Regions from separate parts of the Lysinibacillus sp. A4 genome, predicted to be linked through region 1. Evidence: a T-box and tRNA genes for the amino acid it is inferred to sense, from the RefSeq annotation. Region 1 holds a T-box; the other holds one or more tRNA genes.
The links. The T-box of region 1 lies ahead of leuS (leucine--tRNA ligase). A T-box ahead of a tRNA ligase gene usually reads a tRNA of that ligase, here a tRNA-Leu.
Positions count from the first base shown of each region.

Region 2: it encodes a tRNA-Leu, which carries the amino acid that the T-box ahead of leuS (leucine--tRNA ligase) is inferred to sense. The anticodon was not compared.

Region 1 is NZ_JANWTB010000003.1:561,943-571,534, forward strand. Features, by position in the region: gene NY607_RS08150 (sensor histidine kinase) at 1-734, shown strand, start outside; gene NY607_RS08155 (response regulator transcription factor) at 773-1,474, shown strand; gene NY607_RS08160 (permease) at 1,494-2,732, shown strand; gene NY607_RS08165 (DUF4181 domain-containing protein) at 2,768-3,703, opposite strand; gene NY607_RS08170 (sigma-70 family RNA polymerase sigma factor) at 3,690-4,211, opposite strand; gene NY607_RS08175 (NupC/NupG family nucleoside CNT transporter) at 4,560-5,741, shown strand; gene leuS (leucine--tRNA ligase) at 5,882-8,299, opposite strand; T-box leader at 8,386-8,596, opposite strand; gene NY607_RS08185 (SulP family inorganic anion transporter) at 8,662-9,592, opposite strand, start outside.
Region 2 is NZ_JANWTB010000009.1:382-9,973, forward strand. Features, by position in the region: tRNA gene NY607_RS17330 (tRNA-Asn) at 1-65, shown strand, start outside; tRNA gene NY607_RS17335 (tRNA-Ser) at 71-162, shown strand; tRNA gene NY607_RS17340 (tRNA-Glu) at 187-261, shown strand; tRNA gene NY607_RS17345 (tRNA-Val) at 277-352, shown strand; tRNA gene NY607_RS17350 (tRNA-Met) at 379-453, shown strand; tRNA gene NY607_RS17355 (tRNA-Asp) at 457-532, shown strand; tRNA gene NY607_RS17360 (tRNA-Phe) at 548-620, shown strand; tRNA gene NY607_RS17365 (tRNA-Thr) at 633-708, shown strand; tRNA gene NY607_RS17370 (tRNA-Tyr) at 718-801, shown strand; tRNA gene NY607_RS17375 (tRNA-Trp) at 815-888, shown strand; tRNA gene NY607_RS17380 (tRNA-His) at 901-976, shown strand; tRNA gene NY607_RS17385 (tRNA-His) at 1,012-1,087, shown strand; tRNA gene NY607_RS17390 (tRNA-Gln) at 1,092-1,166, shown strand; tRNA gene NY607_RS17395 (tRNA-Gly) at 1,172-1,246, shown strand; tRNA gene NY607_RS17400 (tRNA-Cys) at 1,255-1,328, shown strand; tRNA gene NY607_RS17405 (tRNA-Leu) at 1,376-1,456, shown strand; gene NY607_RS17410 (PqqD family protein) at 2,349-2,609, shown strand; gene NY607_RS17415 (lasso peptide biosynthesis B2 protein) at 2,602-3,024, shown strand; gene NY607_RS17420 (asparagine synthase-related protein) at 3,021-4,748, shown strand; gene NY607_RS17425 (hypothetical protein) at 4,824-5,063, shown strand; gene NY607_RS17430 (hypothetical protein) at 5,458-5,691, shown strand; gene NY607_RS24345 (hypothetical protein) at 5,815-6,177, shown strand; gene NY607_RS17435 (MauE/DoxX family redox-associated membrane protein) at 6,174-6,665, shown strand; gene NY607_RS17440 (hypothetical protein) at 6,668-7,180, shown strand; gene NY607_RS17445 (ABC transporter ATP-binding protein) at 7,167-9,014, shown strand; gene NY607_RS17450 (ABC transporter ATP-binding protein) at 8,992-9,592, shown strand, end outside.

The DNA of each region.
Region 1 (9,592 bases):
TCAACATATATATTCTCCTATGTGTAATTGCTCCAATTATTGGAGCTTTTCTGCTTACTTTTATATTTATTTTCGAAAAGCAAATCGATAGCCTTGAGGAGGAAAAAAGAAATTTAGAGCTTGAGCAGGATTTACAAAGAGCAAATATTCTCCAGTTGAATCAGCAAATACAGCCACATTTCTTTTTTAATGCATTAAATTCATTATTAAGCCTAGCTCGCATCAATCGGAAGGAAGATTTGGTTGCGGGCATTGAGGCTTTGGCAACATTTTTTAAATTTAAATACAATAATCATGAGGTGTTAATTGCGTTAAAGAACGAGGTACAATTTGTCGATAGTTATTTAAATATTCAACAATTACGATTTGGCCATCGTTTGACTGTAAATAAATATGTTGATGATGAAGCACTATCCGTCCAAATACCACCTTTTATTCTGCAGACTATTATTGAAAATGCCTATAAACATAGCTTTGAAAAGCATATAGGACCTGCAGAGCTATCCATTACAATCAAAAAAATGGCTAATAGCTTATTAATTGAAATTAAAAATACACAGCCTTTAGAAAAAATAGAAATGACTACTGAACAGGTAGTAGACGAACTGCAGCAAGGTTATGGGCTCGAAAATATTAGAAAACGGCTTGAGCTCATTTATGGGCTCGAAAATATTTTATTCTCGATTCAAAACAATGAACAGCATTACACTGTTACCATCCATGTTCCCGCTTAGGCTTTCTATCAATTGGAAGGAGAAAGGAGAAACTCACCATGAATATTTTAATCGCAGATGATGAGCCATTAGAGCTTGAGCAAATGATTTATTTATTAAAGCCACATTTTCCAAATTGGACCTTCCATACTGCCCAAGATGCCTCACAAGCTCTGCAATTAGCTAAGAAGCACCGTATGACTATCGCCTTTTTGGATATTCAAATGCCTGGGAAAGATGGAATCACGTTGAGCAAGGAATTAAAAGCGCTTTATGAGGTAGACATCATCATGGTAACAGCTTATCAAACCTTTGAATATGCCCAACAAGCATTGCGTATCGGGGTAAAGGATTATCTTACAAAACCAGTCATTGCAAGTGAATTAGATGCTATTGTGGAGAAATATAAGGTGTGGAGTTCTAACCATGATGCGATTCAAAGCGCACTTTCCTATATTCATGAAAACTATTATGAAAAACTGAGTCTCAATATTATTGCTGAAAAAATTCATTTAAATCCGAGCTATTTAAGTCGTAAATTTTTGGAGGAGCAGTCTATTGGCATTAATGAATACATTAATAATTATCGCCTAGAAATGGCTGTAAAGAAAATCAATGAAAATCTAGACACAAGTATGTCTGCAATTGCTGAGAGCTGTGGTTTTAATAGTCAGCACTATTTTAGCGTTGCGTTTAAGAAAAAATATAATCAATCACCAAGACAATATAAATCCTCTAAAATGAGTAAAGGTCTTTACTAGTATGCTAAGGAAGTTTTCATTGCTTGTTCCATTTGCAAGTTTAAGCACAGCAGCAGGAGTCATTATTCTTTTAGCTAGATGGATTAATGGTAATTTATTATTATCCTCTCCTTCAGCCCTTATTTCTTTTGGTTTTATGGCGGGCATTTGTTATACATTAGCAACAGCTATTTCATTTATCATACTTGGTTCATTGCTGAAGAAGAGCGATTACACACAAAATCAGCATACACAAAGCTTTTTGCTCTTTACCATACAGCGTAAATTGTCTGGAATGAATTTAAAGGTTATACGTCTATTTTACCTGCTAACAGGTATTGAACTTTGGCTTATTCAATTAATAAGCATTAGTGTATTGTCTGAAATTATGTTAAATATTCCAGTCCCTATTACACTTTTTTTCTTTTTAATCGGCATCTTACTTCTTGACCGCATCATGTCAGTGAAAAGTATACTATGGTTTGAAATTTTATTTATTATTGCTCTTTTTTCATTACTTATTTTTATCCCTATTTATTACTTTGTACTAAATGGGGCAAGCACCGTATATGAGGGTATTCGCTTATATCACCCTTATTTATTTTATTTTAAAAATAGCGAAATTCTGCTGTTCTATGTCATTATTCAACTAGCCGTTTTAGGACAAGTATTTTTTGATAAATCAACATGGTATTTAATTGCCTTTATAAAACCTAAAAAAGTACGTAGCAGTCTGTTTTCCTCAGGTGTAATTTTAGCGTTATTAACGCTATCATTTACGGCAATTTTAATGATTGCCCTATACAGCGGATCATTTGGCCAATTCCAAGTACTGATTTTTACGTTTTTATATGAAGTACAACCAGGCTTTCTGACATTTGCTTTTCTCGTCATTGTCCTATTAGCCATTGTCACAACTTTGCTTGTAGACATGCGGGCAACGAAACGTTTTTTTGTGACGAAAAGACCCTATTATTTCTATTTGATTGGCCTGATGATTATTTTATTCACCTGTTTCTTATCTATCGATTTAACGATTTTAGGTGTTATTTATTCTTTTGCCTTTCTGCACATTACCATGCTACCGTTTTTGTTAATCCTTTTATTTACGAATCGCCATATTCATAAGCATAGCTGGCTTGTCATCCTACTATCCATCATCATTGGAATTGGTGTTGGTTTAAGCTTTAATACGCTTTACGGATTAGCTACCAGCTTTATGATCTCAAGTATTTATCAATTAATGCTTCAGACTGAAACAATTGAAAAAAATACCTGAACTCGATATTATTCGGGTTCAGGTTTATAAGTTATTTAACTGATATAAAATAAAAATAGGATTAGTACTAGCAAGCCAACAATGGCCGAACTAATGGAAAGATAATGTCTTTTTTCCTCTCGACCATAGTAATAGTCAATGAAAATAGAGCTGAAAAGGCTGACAGCCAAATATCCTCCAATGATAACAGTAAATAAAATCCACCCTTTAATTATGATCACCATGAGCATCATGGTATTCAAAATTTTAATAGCCCAAACAGCACGTCTATGATGACTATTGACATACTCCTTTGGTATAGTAAATTTTTTCCTCATTAGTTTATCGACAAGCATTTGGATAGCTATGAGAAAAACTAGCATAACGATTAAACCTGACATTCCAAATTTAGCATCTTCTTTGAGAGCAAGATCTAAATAAGCCTTGGCCAACTCTTTATTATCTACTTTATAAAATGAATTGCTGTCATAATCAACAATTCCGATATCCTCCTCGTTTATGAACATTTTCAGCTTCATAACCTGACCTTTTTCAAACTCTACCCAGACATCACGTTGTAATCTAAAAAAAATACGCTCATTCATTTGTGTCACTGTAGCTTGCTGTAATAGTTGTTGTAATAACTCCTTTTCTGAACTTTGCTCCATTACTCGTTGTCCAATGACCCACCCAGGTCTACCAGCCTTAAAGATCTCCTCATCTGAATTGTAAATCATTGTATATTTTTTTATAGATTGCTGCTGTGCTAATTGAACAATTGAAGCATGCTGCGTTTGCTCTATCTGCCCCAATGGACCGATTTCTATTATCAATAGAAACATGAAAATCGTGCCTATGATGATCAATGGGTAAGACCAGCGTCTTGTTTTTTTTGTTTGCCGCACTTGCCGTAAAATATCCTCCTGTAAGGATTTCGTAAATCGTGGTGCTTCGCCAAGTTCTTGATCCAATTTCTCTTTAAAAGTTGTCATTCATTAACACCTCCCACTTACTATTCGCTAATTTTTCCTGTAACATTTTCCTTGCTCGATGCAATCTGGTTTTAACTGTATTTTCTGCACATGTAAGAATATCTGCAATTTCTCTAATCTTTAATTCCTGATAATAATAAAGGATGACGACTTCTCTATAAGTAATAGGTAATTCAAATAAAGCATTTGTTAATGTTGTCCGTTCATCCTGTGCTAATAGCATCGTTTCAGGTGTTCGTTTACTTGCACCAATATGCAATTTTTCCAACAGTTGATGGCGTTTATTTTTCCAGCTTCGCAAATAATCATGACTTTTATGTACAGTTATTTTAACTAAATAGGTCTTTAGAGATGCTCTTTGTTCGAAGCGATCCTGCTGCCGATAATAAGAAAAAAAGACATCCTGGACTATTTCTTCTGCCATCGCCCAATCCTTTACATAAAGATAAGCCACTCGTAAGCAATATTCTCCGTGTTCTTCCATAATGGCCACCAAATGCTCACTCATCTAAACACCTCCTCTAAACATTCACCCTATAGTCGTAATCGGAACTTAGTTGGTTTCAAAAAAATCGAAAAAGTTTCGTTAACATGAAGGTCATAAAAAGAAAAAATCCTCACACAATAAGAGGGTATTTTTATGAATAGTAACTCCTAAAGAAATAGCCTACATTTTTAGAATGAATTTGTTTGTATGCCATGTTGCATACTTTTTTTCTATTATCTATTGAATAACTAGCAAAAAAACTGTTATAGTGAGATTGTTTGTCTGACGTCTGACTAATTAAGATCTTTAGCTGTTCTTCTGAAATTGGAACATCAGGACAAAATATCACAGATACTTATGGAGGAACTTATGAGATACTTAATATCCTTTTGTGGATTGTTACTTGTTTTTGCCTTAGCTTTATTAATGAGTAAAAACAAAAAAGAAATAAAATATAAATATATAGTGATTATGTTGATCATCCAATTTTTATTGGCAGCTTTACTACTTAATACAACGGTCGGCTATGTCCTAATCAAAGGAATCACCAAAGTGTTTGATCACTTATTGTCCTATGCAAATGCAGGTATATCATTTGTTTTTGGTGGCTTAGCAAATGAAGGAGAATCACCCTTCTTTTTAGCCGTTTTATTACCAATCGTCTTTATATCTGTTCTGATTGGGATCTTGCAGCATTTCAAAATTCTTCCTTTTCTAATGAGATGGGTAGGTTTATTTTTAAGTAAAGTAAGTGGTATGGGGAAATTGGAATCCTATAATGCTGTTGCCTCTGCTATGGTAGGCCAATCCGAAGTGTTCATAACTGTTAAAAAGCAATTAGATAAGATTGCACCACAACGTATGTATACATTATGCGCTTCTGCTATGTCGACTGTTTCGATGTCAGTAGTTGGCGCTTATATGACGATGATTGAGCCAAAGTATGTTGTTACGGCCATTGTATTAAACCTGTTTGGTGGATTTATTATTGTTTCCATTATTAATCCATATACTGTAGATGAAAAAGAAGATATCTTAACAATTGAAGATGAACATAAGCAAGCGTTCTTTCAAATGATTGGTGAATATATTATGGATGGCTTTAAAGTAGCCATCATTGTTGGGGCGATGCTTATTGGTTTCGTAGCATTAATGGATTTAATCAATTCATTATTCGATATAATTATCGGCATCTCTTTCCAAGAAATATTAGGCTATATCTTTGCGCCAATCGCTTTCCTAATGGGTATCCCATGGGCAGATGCTGTGGCAGCTGGCGGTATTATGGCAACCAAATTAGTAACAAACGAATTTGTTGCTATGATTAATCTTGGCGATGTTGCTGAGTCCATGAGTGAACGTACATTAGGTATTATTTCTGTATTCCTCGTATCTTTTGCCAACTTTTCATCAATCGGGATTATTTCGGGTGCTGTAAAAGGTTTGAATGAAAGGCAAGGGAATGTCGTTGCTCGATTTGGTTTAAAGTTGTTGTACGGCGCTACGCTCGTAAGTATCCTAACAGCTATTATTGTGGGATTGATTATTTAAATTGTATCTGGAACTATTTAATGAACTGCACTCAGTTAGATGGGTGCAGTCCTTATTTTATCGCTTAAGATTACTCCAAATTAAAAAATGTACATTACTAAAATTGAATTTAGTAATGTACATTTTTACTTTATATCTCTTTATTTTACGACAATATTGACAAGTTTGCCTGGAATAACGATGATTTTCACTAAGCTCTTTCCTGCCATGTATTCTTGAACCTTTTCATCGGCAAGTGCTACTTTTTCAATATCCTCTTTTGAAGCATCTTTTGCTACGACGATCTTAGCACGTACTTTACCAGCAACTTGTACAGCAATTTCTACTTCATCATCCACAAGCTTTGCTTCATCATATGTTGGCCATTGCTCATATGAAAGAGTGGAATCGTGTCCTAATAGTTGCCATAATTCTTCTGCAATATGCGGAGCGATTGGAGCTAGCATTTTCACAAAGCCTTCAGCATAAGTCGTTGGTATCACATCAGCTTTATAGCAATCATTAATAAAGACCATCATTTGTGAAATAGCTGTGTTAAAGCGGATGCCTTCATAATCCTCTGTCACTTTTTTCACTGTTTGGTGGTATGATTTTTCAAGTGATTGATCGTTAGACACTTGAATTTTTGCTGAAATTGCGCCGTCTTCTTCACTGACAAATAGACGCCAGATACGGTCTAAGAAGCGACGTGCTCCATCTAAACCATTTGTAGACCATGCAACAGAAGCCTCTAGTGGGCCCATGAACATTTCATATAAACGTAATGTATCGGCACCATGTGACGTAATGATTTCATCTGGATTGACAACATTGCCCTTAGATTTAGACATTTTCTCATTACCTTCACCTAGAATCATTCCCTGGTTAAATAACTTTTGGAATGGTTCTTTTGTATGGACAACGCCTAAATCATAGAGAACTTTATGCCAGAAGCGAGCGTATAGTAAATGTAATACAGCATGCTCCGCACCACCAATATAAATATCAACAGGTAACCAACGTTTTAGTAACTCTGGGTCTGCAATCGCCTCTGTATTTGTAGGGTCGATATAGCGTAGGAAGTACCAGCTCGAACCTGCCCACTGCGGCATTGTATTTGTTTCACGACGCCCTTTTTTACCTGTTTCTGGATCGACAACATTTACCCATTCTTCAATATTTGCTAATGGTGATTCACCAGTACCTGATGGACGGATATTATCTGTTTTTGGTAGCATTAGAGGTAATTCTGATTCTGGAACTGGCGTTATCGTGCCATCTTCCCAATGAATCATTGGAATTGGTTCACCCCAATAACGCTGACGGGAGAATAACCAGTCACGTAGACGGTAAGAAATTTTCTTCTCTCCCACACCCTTTTCCGCTAACCATTCAATGGCTTTCGCAATGCCATCTGCTTTATTTAAGCCATTCAGGAATTCAGAGTTAATATGTTGACCATCACCTGTAAATGCTTCTTTACTGATGTCTCCACCTTCAAGTACAGGAACGATGTCTAGGCCAAATTCAGTCGCGAATTCATAGTCACGCTCATCATGTGCTGGCACCGCCATAATAGCACCTGTACCATAAGACACTAACACATAGTCAGCAATCCAAATTGGCACTTTTTTACCGTTAATCGGATTCACTGCATAAGCGCCTGTAAATACGCCTGTTTTTTCTTTCGCTAAATCTGTACGCTCTAGGTCAGATTTCATTTTAACTTTCTCTAAATAAGTCTCAACAGCTTGGCGTTGGTCAGCTGTTGTTATTTGTTCCACTAATTTATGCTCTGGCGCAAGCACACAGTATGTAGCACCAAATAATGTATCAGGGCGCGTTGTGAAAACTGTGAAGTTTTGATCTGAACCGTCAATGGCAAATGTCACTTCTGCCCCTTCTGAACGGCCAATCCAATTGCGTTGCATATCTTTAATAGATTCAGGCCAATCAACTTCTTCTAGGTCATCGATTAAACGATCAGCATAGGCTGTAATTTTAAGCATCCATTGCTTCATTGGTCTGCGTTCTACTGGATGACCACCACGCTCTGATTTCCCATCAATTACTTCTTCGTTAGCTAATACCGTGCCAAGTGCTGGACACCAGTTAACAGCTACTTCATCCACATAGGCTAAACCTTTCTTATAAAGCTGGATAAAAATCCATTGTGTCCATTTATAATATTCTGGATCAGTTGTGTTAATTTCGCGATCCCAATCATAGCTGAAGCCTAGCTCTTGAATTTGACGTTTAAATGTTGCAATATTTTTAGCTGTAAATTCAGCTGGATCATTCCCTGTATCAAGTGCATATTGTTCTGCTGGTAAACCAAAAGCATCCCAGCCCATTGGATGAAGTACATTATAGCCTTGCATACGTTTAAAGCGCGATAGAATATCAGTTGCCGTATAGCCCTCTGGATGGCCTACATGAAGTCCTGCGCCTGATGGATATGGGAACATATCTAATGCATAAAATTTAGGCTTTGCTGTTTCATTTTCAGTTTTAAATGTTTTGTTATCAGCCCAGTATTGCTGCCACTTTTTTTCAATTTGTTCATGATTAAAACTCATTTTTTTTCCTCCTTCGATTGATCGTGCTGCTCTCCATTATAATTGACAAAATATTTAAAAAATAAAAAAACTCGCCCCTATCTTATAGAAGGGACGAGAGAATTTGTACTCCCGCGGTACCACCCAAATTAGTGATTACACTCGGCTCAAGCTTCCTTAACGCGGAAGAAACGACACACGCTGTTTCACGCGGGCAGACTCAGAAGGCGAGTTCAACTTGCATTCTTACTAGCTTCCACCAACCGCTAGCTCTCTAAAAAGAACCACAAATTTACTATTCCTCATCACAGTCTTTACATGATATTGCATTTATTCTAATGGAAAGTATTGAAAAGCACAAGCCTTTGTTTACAGCTTACCCATTACTGAACAATTAAATCCTTTTCTTCCTTAGACTTTGATAAATCCTTACATTCATGAAAAGCAAAATGCTGACAACCAATGCATTGATTGGCGTTCAAATAATGGAAAGCTTTTGTAATCGCTTCTCCTGTATGCTGAAAAAAATGTTGCGCGCCTATTTTATCGTAAAGACCATTGTGCTGAAGAGCACCCTTTAAATCACCTTGCACACCCGTTACCAAAATAGTACCGCCCTGTGCTTTATAATTTTCTATGATATTACTAAAATATGCTTCTCCAGTAGAATCCATAAAGGGCACTTTCCCCATCCGTAATATCAAAACTCTTGGTTGCTGATGCAGAGTACTTTCAATCGTTTGCTCAAACATTTGTGCAGCACCAAAAAACAACGGCCCTTCAATGGTGTACATACTAATTTGCGGGCAATCATGCTGCTGATGCACTACATGTGGCTGTACCTTTTCACTTTTATTTGAATGATCTGGAAGTACTTTTGTAACAACAAGCTTTTCACTCATGCGTTTCGCAAATAATAGCACAGCCAGCACAAGCCCAACCTCAACTGCTAACGTAAGACTAGTGAATACCGTTAATAAAAAGGTAATCAATAATACCAGTGAGTCGCCTGATTTTAATTTTGCGATATGTGAGAAATGATGTCGTTCACTCATATTCCAAGCTACGACCATCAGTACCGGAGCCATGCTTGCTAACGGAATATGAGATGCATATGGAGCTAATAACAATAATGTGATTAAAACAAACACACCATGAATGATACCCGACATAGGGGATACTGCTCCTGTTTTGATATTGGTCGCTGTGCGTGCAATAGCACCTGTTGCTGGAATACCACCGAATAAAGGCGTCACAATATTAGCAATTCCCTGACCAATTAACTCACGATTACTGTTATGCTTACTATTTGTC
Region 2 (9,592 bases), on a different contig from region 1:
CAGTTGGTAGTAGCACCTGACTGTTAATCAGGTTGTCGCAGGTTCGAGTCCTGCCTTCGGAGCCATTCTTGGAGAGTTGTCCGAGTGGCCGAAGGAGCACGATTGGAAATCGTGTAGGCGGTTAACACTGTCTCAAGGGTTCAAATCCCTTACTCTCCGCCAGCACTTTGATGTGTTCCAAACGATGGCCCCTTGGTCAAGTGGTTAAGACACCGCCCTTTCACGGCGGTAACACGGGTTCGAATCCCGTAGGGGTCACCAATTCAATACCCAGATGGAGGATTAGCTCAGCTGGGAGAGCATCTGCCTTACAAGCAGAGGGTCGGCGGTTCGAGCCCGTCATCCTCCACCATTATTTTAACAATATTATAGTATTATCGCGGGGTGGAGCAGTGGTAGCTCGTCGGGCTCATAACCCGAAGGTCGTTGGTTCAAATCCAGCCCCCGCAACCAAATGGTCCCGTGGTGTAGCGGTTAACATGCCTGCCTGTCACGCAGGAGATCGCCGGTTCGATCCCGGTCGGGACCGCCATTTATTTTAAAATATGGGTCAGTAGCTCAGTTGGTAGAGCATTAGATTGAAGCTCTAAGTGTCGGCGGTTCGATTCCGTCCTGACCCATCTTATTTTTTTGCCGGTTTAGCTCAGCAGGTAGAGCAACTGACTTGTAATCAGTAGGTCGTGGGTTCGATTCCTATAGCCGGCACCAGATATTCCCGGAGGGGTAGCGAAGTGGCTAAACGCGGCGGACTGTAAATCCGCTCCTTAGGGTTCGGCGGTTCGAATCCGTCCCCCTCCACCAGTTTTATTATTTTAGGGGCATAGTTCAACGGTAGAATAGAGGTCTCCAAAACCTTTGGTGTGGGTTCGATTCCTACTGCCCCTGCCAATTAATTTTATGGCGATTGTGGCGAAGTGGTTAACGCACCGGATTGTGGTTCCGGCATTCGTGGGTTCGATTCCCATCAGTCGCCCCATCTCATATAAAATTAATAAACATCATAATACAATGGCGATTGTGGCGAAGTGGTTAACGCACCGGATTGTGGTTCCGGCATTCGTGGGTTCGATTCCCATCAGTCGCCCCATTGTTGGGGTATAGCCAAGCGGTAAGGCAACGGATTTTGATTCCGTCATGCCTAGGTTCGAATCCTAGTACCCCAGCCATTTTTGCGGAAGTAGTTCAGTGGTAGAACACCACCTTGCCAAGGTGGGGGTCGCGAGTTCGAACCTCGTCTTCCGCTCCATGTATGACGGCGGCATAGCCAAGTGGTAAGGCACGGGTCTGCAACACCCTTATCACCGGTTCAAATCCGGTTGCCGCCTCCATATTTTAACTGTTAATCGGTTTATCCGATTTTTTTTATCTCCATTATGCCGGTGTGGCGGAATTGGCAGACGCGCACGACTCAAAATCGTGTTCCTTTGGAGTGTCGGTTCGACCCCGACCACCGGTATCATCAAATTAATAAAAATTAAGAAAGCTCATAAATCTTGATATAACAGGGTTTATGAGCTTTTTATATTAGGGGAATTGCAACAGGTTTAGAAAGAGAAGGATTCTTTTTGAAGAAAAGGTCAACGAGAATAAAAAAAGTATAGAAAATTCATTGGAAGAGAATAGTATGAGTTTTAACATAGAAGTTACTCATGGGTTTGAATCTCCAAAGGAATCATTAGAAACATAATTAAAACAAGAATGTTTATATTAGCATTCTTGTTTTTTTATGTGATAAAACATTGTGTGTCAGAACGTTCGCTATGATAGACTAAGCAGTTATGTTTATGTAAAACAGGTAAATTTGTTTTACAAATTTTACAGGGCTTTAGAGGGTAATAAATATCTTTACAATATTTTTCTATAAAGGTTGTGCCATTTTAGACGCCTGAAAAGAATAGGTTTATCCTATAGATTTTAGGTAAAAGACAAAGACATCTGTTTCAACATCAATAATTTTTTGAACTTTGGTGGAGAGAGAATATTTTCTTTTATACATTGATTTTTAGATTTCTATTTTTAAGATCTTTCATGGACCAATAAAACCCTACGAGTTGCATCTTCTAGTTGATTGAAAGTTAACAATCAACTAGAAGGTGCAGTTTTTATATATGTGTTGAGTGATGGACTTGATGTGGATGTAATCGATAGCACAAGAGTTGTCATTTTACTCCACTACATTTATATAATCATAAACGTAATGGAGTAAGTAGAAAAAATACGGTTATGTGGAAGAAAGAAGATGATAAGAGTAAAGAGACTGTTAGAGCTTATGACTGTGTATAGTAGTAATACAGGAACAGTATTAAAGGATTGTTCACAATGTAAAAGAGGAGGAAGTGGTAAAAGGGATGCGTGTAAAAAAATCAAAGTATCTTCTTTCCTATAAAGAAGAGGATGAATATCTAATTATTAATATTTATACGAATCAAATTTACGCACTAGATAAATTTAGTTCATTTATTTGGGAAGAGTTTGATAAAACACCAATAGTCTCTGATATTTCCAAATTAATAGCTAAAAGGACAAATGAAGATATTTTAATTATTCAAAAGGATTTAGATGGATTTTTAAATTCGTTGTCAAAAGGAGGTTTAATTAAATTTGTATAATATTTTATATTTATACAAAGAATTAATATTTTTAGATTTCCAAATACGGAGAAAAGGTTTTGATGAAGTCTTTAGACGCTATATAAAAAAATATACTATAGAGGGTTCTAAAGAGATTTTTACTGAGGAGAATTCTGAAGAGATTTTGGAGTGGTTTATTCTTTTAGACCAAGTTTGCTGTTGGTATCCTAGGAAAGCAGATTGTATACACAAAACGTTAATTGGTTATAAGATACTTCAATCTAAGTATGGTATACCAGTAAACATGGTAATAGGGATAAAAAAATTTCCCTTAGAGGCACATGCCTGGATTCAATATCAGGGCCACAATCTATTTGAAGAAATGGAAAATCTTGATTCGTTGAAAGTGATTATAGATTCAAACTCGTATATGAAGGGAGTTGAACTTAGGTGAATTGGTATGTGTTTGAATTTATGGATAATTCGGAGGGAGAAGTGGATAAAAATGGACATCTTAAGATCAACAGTAAATCAAAAGTAAATTATTTCAACACATCCTCACAGAACTTTGTTTTGAAAGCAGCATATGCTCAAAATACGACCCCATATGTGTTTTTTGAAAATAATGATGTGTTAATAGTGGGAGACATTGTGATATACAATATTTTGAATCATGGTGTATATGAAAATGTTGATTGGACTGAGCAAGAATTACTCACTAATTTAATTTCCCTTTATAACACATTTGGTTTGGATTTTGTGAAGCGTTTAGATGGCGAGTTTTCATTTGTTCTATTTGATAAAAAGAATTTAACATTAATGGCCTGTAGAGATACCTTGGGGGTAAAAAGGCTCTTTTATTTAAAAACCGATACAAAATTAGTAGTTGCGAGCGATATCTTTCTATTGAAAAGTTATCTAAATACACCTGAGTTGAACGGTGTTTACTTTCAAGAATATCTAAATGCAAAAGGAATTGTTGATTCCTATTTAACGCCATATAAAGAGATCTTGCGTTTACCGAGTGGGAATATGTTTGTTTATGAAAATAAGGAAATTAACCTAATAAACTATGTGAATTATGATGAATTATTTTCTGATAAATGGATGATGAAGGAGACAACTATAAATCGGGAAGCGTTAATTGAAGAATTCGAAAGTATTTTGAACAAAGCAGTTTTGAGGAGAGTACGGAAAAGCGAGCGAAATACGGTGTTATTAAGCGGTGGCTTAGACTCAACTACTATTTTTAATGTGTCAAAACGATTGGGGCATAGATACGGAGAAATTAATTCGGTAAGCGTTGTTTTTGATGAATTAAAGGAATGCGATGAAAGTGCATATATAACGGAATTATTAGAACAATATAATTCTAAAGGTACTTTTCTAAATTATGATTCAGTATTGATGTATGAAGATCTTCGGAATAATATATTACGTTTTGACGAACCGTATGCTACTGCTCCTACATGTGAATTTATTTCTCCCTTAATAGAGTCAAGTGTGAACAATAATACATATAGTATCCTAACAGGTTATGGTGGTGACCAACTTTTAACGAATCCGCCGTATTTATTAAGAGATTACGTTAGAGAAGGAAAAATAAAGGATATGTTCGGCGATTTAACTAAATATTGTATGTATACAAATATGTCTGCTTTTAAAGGATTACGTGAGTACATCATTCAACCACATCCTTTTAGTAGAACAACTAAAAATAAACGGAATCATGCTAGAAATTTATTGCATCAAATGTTAAATGCAAAAGCCAATCATTATATGGATAGGGCGATAGGTGGCTTTTATGGTGCGGATATAAAACATCCTTTTTTAGATAGGGAGTTAATTTCTTTTATGATTAAAATCCCTAGTCATATTCTCTTTGATCCCTTCTACACGAAAAAAATTTTAAGAGACTCTCAGAAAAATAAGTTACCTGACAGTATTCGACTGCGTATAAATAAAACATCACACATTGCTCATACATTAAAGAGTATAAGGAAAAATTGGAATTCAATTTATTCTAATGTAAAGTCACCTTTAGTTGTCTCAAAGTTAGGTCTTTGTTCCGAAGAGTTTTGGGAAGAAAATTTATATAAGTGGAGAAATGGTTTGTTGATAGATGAGGCTTTTTTATTACTGTTCTCCATTGAAGTATGGATTATGCAAGAAGTGTAATGAATCAATATTAATAAGGAGGCTGTTAGTGTAGGTGTATTGTGCTATTTCTAAGGGTTGCAGGAGGAAATAATTATGTTAATGACATATAGCAAACCAATGCTTTTAGATAGTGGAAATAGTTCGGAAATCATTAAAGGTCAATGTGGCTGGGGTAAAGAATTGCCATTTTTTGATGAAACAGGTGCTGTAAAAGGTAGTTATAGAAGACGTAAATATAGAACCGAACCATGTTATGGTCCTGGAGTTGTAAATATATGTTACGTTTGTAAGACTGAAACGGTTAGTTGTTCTGCAGAAAAAGATGACTGCTAACTTATAAATAGGTTAATACCAAAACTATTTTATTTATTTCGATGTTAACTGTAATTAATGTTCTACTTTTTTATTACATAAAAGTTGTAACAGGAATGTATAGTCAAGAACAGGTTTTGGTGAAGAGTCTACGATGAATCGTTATGGTTCTATAGCAGAAAATAAATACAAAAACTAAATTTGCCCTATAGTAATAGCACAATACTCCTACAAAATGTGAAATGAACGTTTTCATATTTTTCTAACTGATAAATAAAGTATGACACTAATTTTCGGGATTGTATTTTTGGTTTTCTTTTTTTACAATTTGACAAAATTAAGAAACTGCATTGATTTTCAGCGGAGATTTATACAGATTGAGCAAATAGATTTCCTGGAAAAGGGAAGAACATATTTGATTTCGGATGAAAATAACATTTTTGATAACTTATATGTTTTGAATGCTTTTTATCGTAGAATTTCAAAAAAGAGAGAAGTTATTTTGATAAAAGTGTTATTTGAAAACGATAACGAGATAAAAGTCGAACATTTGATGAAATTAAATCAATTGCAAATTGAAGAAATTCCAGTATTACTATATATGGGTGAAAAATATTATTGGGAAGATATAATGAATTTTTCTTCATAAGGTAAATCTCTTTGAAACAATATAAAATTTTGTGTGTATTTTACTATTAAAATCCTTGTATATTAAAGGATTTTAATAGTGGCTTGAAAGAAAAGGAGTTGACTGAATATCATTATTGTTTATCTGGTTGTAGCAATTATTTTTCTAAAAAACGGATTCAATAAAGTTTTTAAAATTTATCATTATTACGTGGCGATAAATGAAAAAATAACAATATCTCCGATATTCGTAAGCATTTTAGTGAGTTTAGATGTGCTTGTAGGTATCTCCTTATTAATTCAATTTGTGAATGTTTACATATGTATGACCGCTGTAATGTTGCAATTGTTCAATCTTTTTTTACTGTTTAAACCTTCTAAAGGAGGAAAGACACGTAACTGTGGTTGTTTTGAAAACATACCTATCAATATAAATATAAAAAATTTAGGATACAATTATGTGAAATTCACATTAACTTTCTTAATTTTTTTAGGAGAGATACTATGATTTATATTTTTTGTTATGGTTCTGCTTTAGTATTGATACTTTCTGGGATTTCTAAATTAATCTCACATTCAAATACAAAGCAGTTTTTTTTAAAGTATATTCCTATCAATGATATTTTAATTACATTTTTGGCATTGTTATTCCCATTATTTGAAATTGTAATAGGTGTCAGTTTGTTTATTTATGCTCACCCTATACTTTATATTAGTGCCTTATCTTTAATTTTACTCTTTATAATTATTAATTCGTATGCACTTATTAATAAGATAGAAGAGGACTGTAAATGTTTCGGCAATTTAATTCCAACTAAGACAGGACTGGGTGGCTTAATACAAAGTCTATGCATGTTTTTCAGTATAGTGCCACTACTCTATTTTGATAAAGGTAATATGAATATACTTGACTTTGGCAATATATTTTATCTCGTACCTGTTCTTTTATGGTTCATCACTTTAATAATTATTAGAAGAAACGTAGAGGTGGTGTAACGATGGACATGGAAATTTATTATGCTTTCGTCATCATTTCTTGTGTATTAATGCTTAGCATTTTGATTTCATTAAGAACTAGACGAGTGCTAAATGTAGAAAAATGGGGACCGATGGAAAAAAACGTTTTTCCGTTGATTCCATTGAAGAATAAACAATTTGAATCTGTTAAAGTTCAAGATATTATGAATGAGATTAATGTGCAGACTTTAGTATTTATTGATAGTCAGTGTTCTGCTTGTAAAGCAACATTAAAAAAACTCAATTTTTTAATTCCTGTTAAAAAAGAAAAGTATATTTTTATAGCAACGGATACGATAGAAAATCGGGATAACCTGAGCTATTTAGAGGATGAATATATTTATTTTATAGAAGAAGAAATTCTTTCTAATCAGTTAAAAATAGATGTCTTTCCAATGTATCTAGTTTTGAATACTAATAATTTTGTAGTAGAGAAGAAAGGAATCGCAAGTTTAGAAAATCTTTTGGATGTGAATGACTATGAAGTTGAATGAATTAAAATTCCATGAGAAAGATCGACCTGTTAGAGACTTTTTCTATTCACAGTATTTTTATTTGAAAAATATTTGGAGAGAACAAAAGAGCATATTTCTTTTTTTAACTATTTTAAGCATAATAACTTCTATTATGTTACCTTTAGAAATTTTGCTACAGAAAAGGTTGATAGATCAACTAACGGTGGTGCAGAAAATTCCTAATGAATTGGGGTTTGTGTTAGTTCTCCTTGTAGCAATAACGTTTCTTAGTCTATTTGGACAACTATCTGGAAAAATTCAAGATTATCTATTTCGAAAAATTTCTTTAAGAGTGAATTATTTATTTAAAGCGATGTTAAACAAAAAAGTAACTAGCGTTTCTTTAGAAAACTTTGAGTCTAGCTTTTTTTACAATCAAGTGAATCTGGCAGCCAAAGCATTGGAAGGAAATGGGTTAGGTACAACATATTCTTTTTTGCAGATCATTACAAGTGTATTTTCGTTATTTTCAGTTTTTGCGATTTTAATGGCTATTCATTGGACATTACCTTTAACTGTGCTTTTATCAACAATTCCCGGGGTTGTCATTGTTTTTTTTAGCAAACTTAAAAATTATAAAGTTGAAAAAAACGTTGTATTTAAAGAAAGAGAGCTTTCTTATACAGAATCCCTTTTTTTTGACAAAAGCTATTTAAAGGAAATTAAAGTGTATACATTGAGTGATTATTTACTGGAAAAATGGAAAAAACTTTATTTTTATACGATGAACAAGAGACTTGAAGTGACAAAGTGGGAACTGAAAAATAGTGCAGTGATGATACTATTTGTAGGAGTTATCAATACAGGTGTATCTGTATTCTTCGTTTATCAACTAGTAGAGAACGCTTTAACAATAGGGAGTTATGTGGCGTTAACTGCAGCTATAATTACTTTACAGGGCATTTTTGCTCAAATTGGTGCACATATAGCTTCTATTTTTGAAGCAGCTATTTATAATAATGCATTAATCAAGTTGTTGAAAATAGAACATTTTGATGACGAAAAGAGAGAAGAAATTAATTCTATTGAAACGATTGATATTAAAAATGGCACTTTCAACTATTCTTATTCTGATATTTCAGCTTTTTCAAAATTGAACTTTTCAATACGAAGAGGAGAAAAAATTTCGATTGTAGGTGGAAACGGTTCAGGGAAAACAACACTCGCCCATTGTTTAGTAGGATTATTCAATTTGACAGAAGGAACGATTTTAGTAAATGGAGAAAATATGACCGACATTGATAAATCTAGTTTACATAAACAAGTTGCTGTTGTTTTTCAAACATTCCCTAAATATATGTATTCCTTAAGAGAAAATATTGGTTTTGGCAATGTAGATGACATGGAGAATGACCAGAAAATATGGGATGTCATAAGAAAAGTAGGATTGGGACATAAATTATCAATCCATAATGTTGACTTAGATACTTATTTATCTAAAGAAATGGATGGCGGAATTGATCTATCTGGGGGAGAATGGCAAAAAATAGCTTTAGGACGAGCGCTAATGAAGGATGTTAGTTTGATTTTGTTGGATGAACCTACAGCGTCATTAGATCCTCATTCAGAATTAAAAACACTTGAATTATTTGATAGCATGACAGATGATAAAACAACGATTACGATTACACATAGAATCGGACCCACGAAATTATCAGATAAGATTATCGTAATGGATAAGGGGAAAATTGAAGAAATTGGTACTTTTGATGAATTAATAAATAATAAAGGATTATTTTATCGTATGCATCAAGCCCAATCCAAATGGTATGAGCGAAAGGAGCATTTTCATGAAACCGTTGAAACTACATGAGACACAAAATATGAAAGAAACCCCATTAGTAGTGATGAAAAATGTGTCAAAGGAATTTCAGTCAAAGGATTTTATTGTACAAGCACTAGATACAATCAATTGTGAAATTTACCAAAACGAAATCGTAGCAATAATGGGTACGAGTGGTTCAGGGAAAAGTACATTACTTAATATTTTAGCTGCTTTAGACAAACCTACACATGGGGAATTAATGTTTCAAGGTGTACCAATGATTGAGCAATTTCAAGAACCGATAGCATCGGAATTTAGAAAACGAAATATAGGTTTTATATTTCAAAATTTTAACTTATTAGATGAATTGACGGTATCAGATAATGTGGCTCTGCCTTTAATTTTGCTAGATGAGGACTCTAAAAAAATTGCGCAAAAGGTGAAAGATGTTTTAACAAAAATGTCAATTAGTGATTTAGCTGTGAAGAAACCACATGAATTATCTGGTGGGCAAAAACAACGAGTGGCTATAGCACGAGCGATTATTGCCAATCCGCTATTATTACTGGCAGATGAGCCAACAGGGGCCTTAGATGTGAATACAACTAATGATATTTTAACAACAC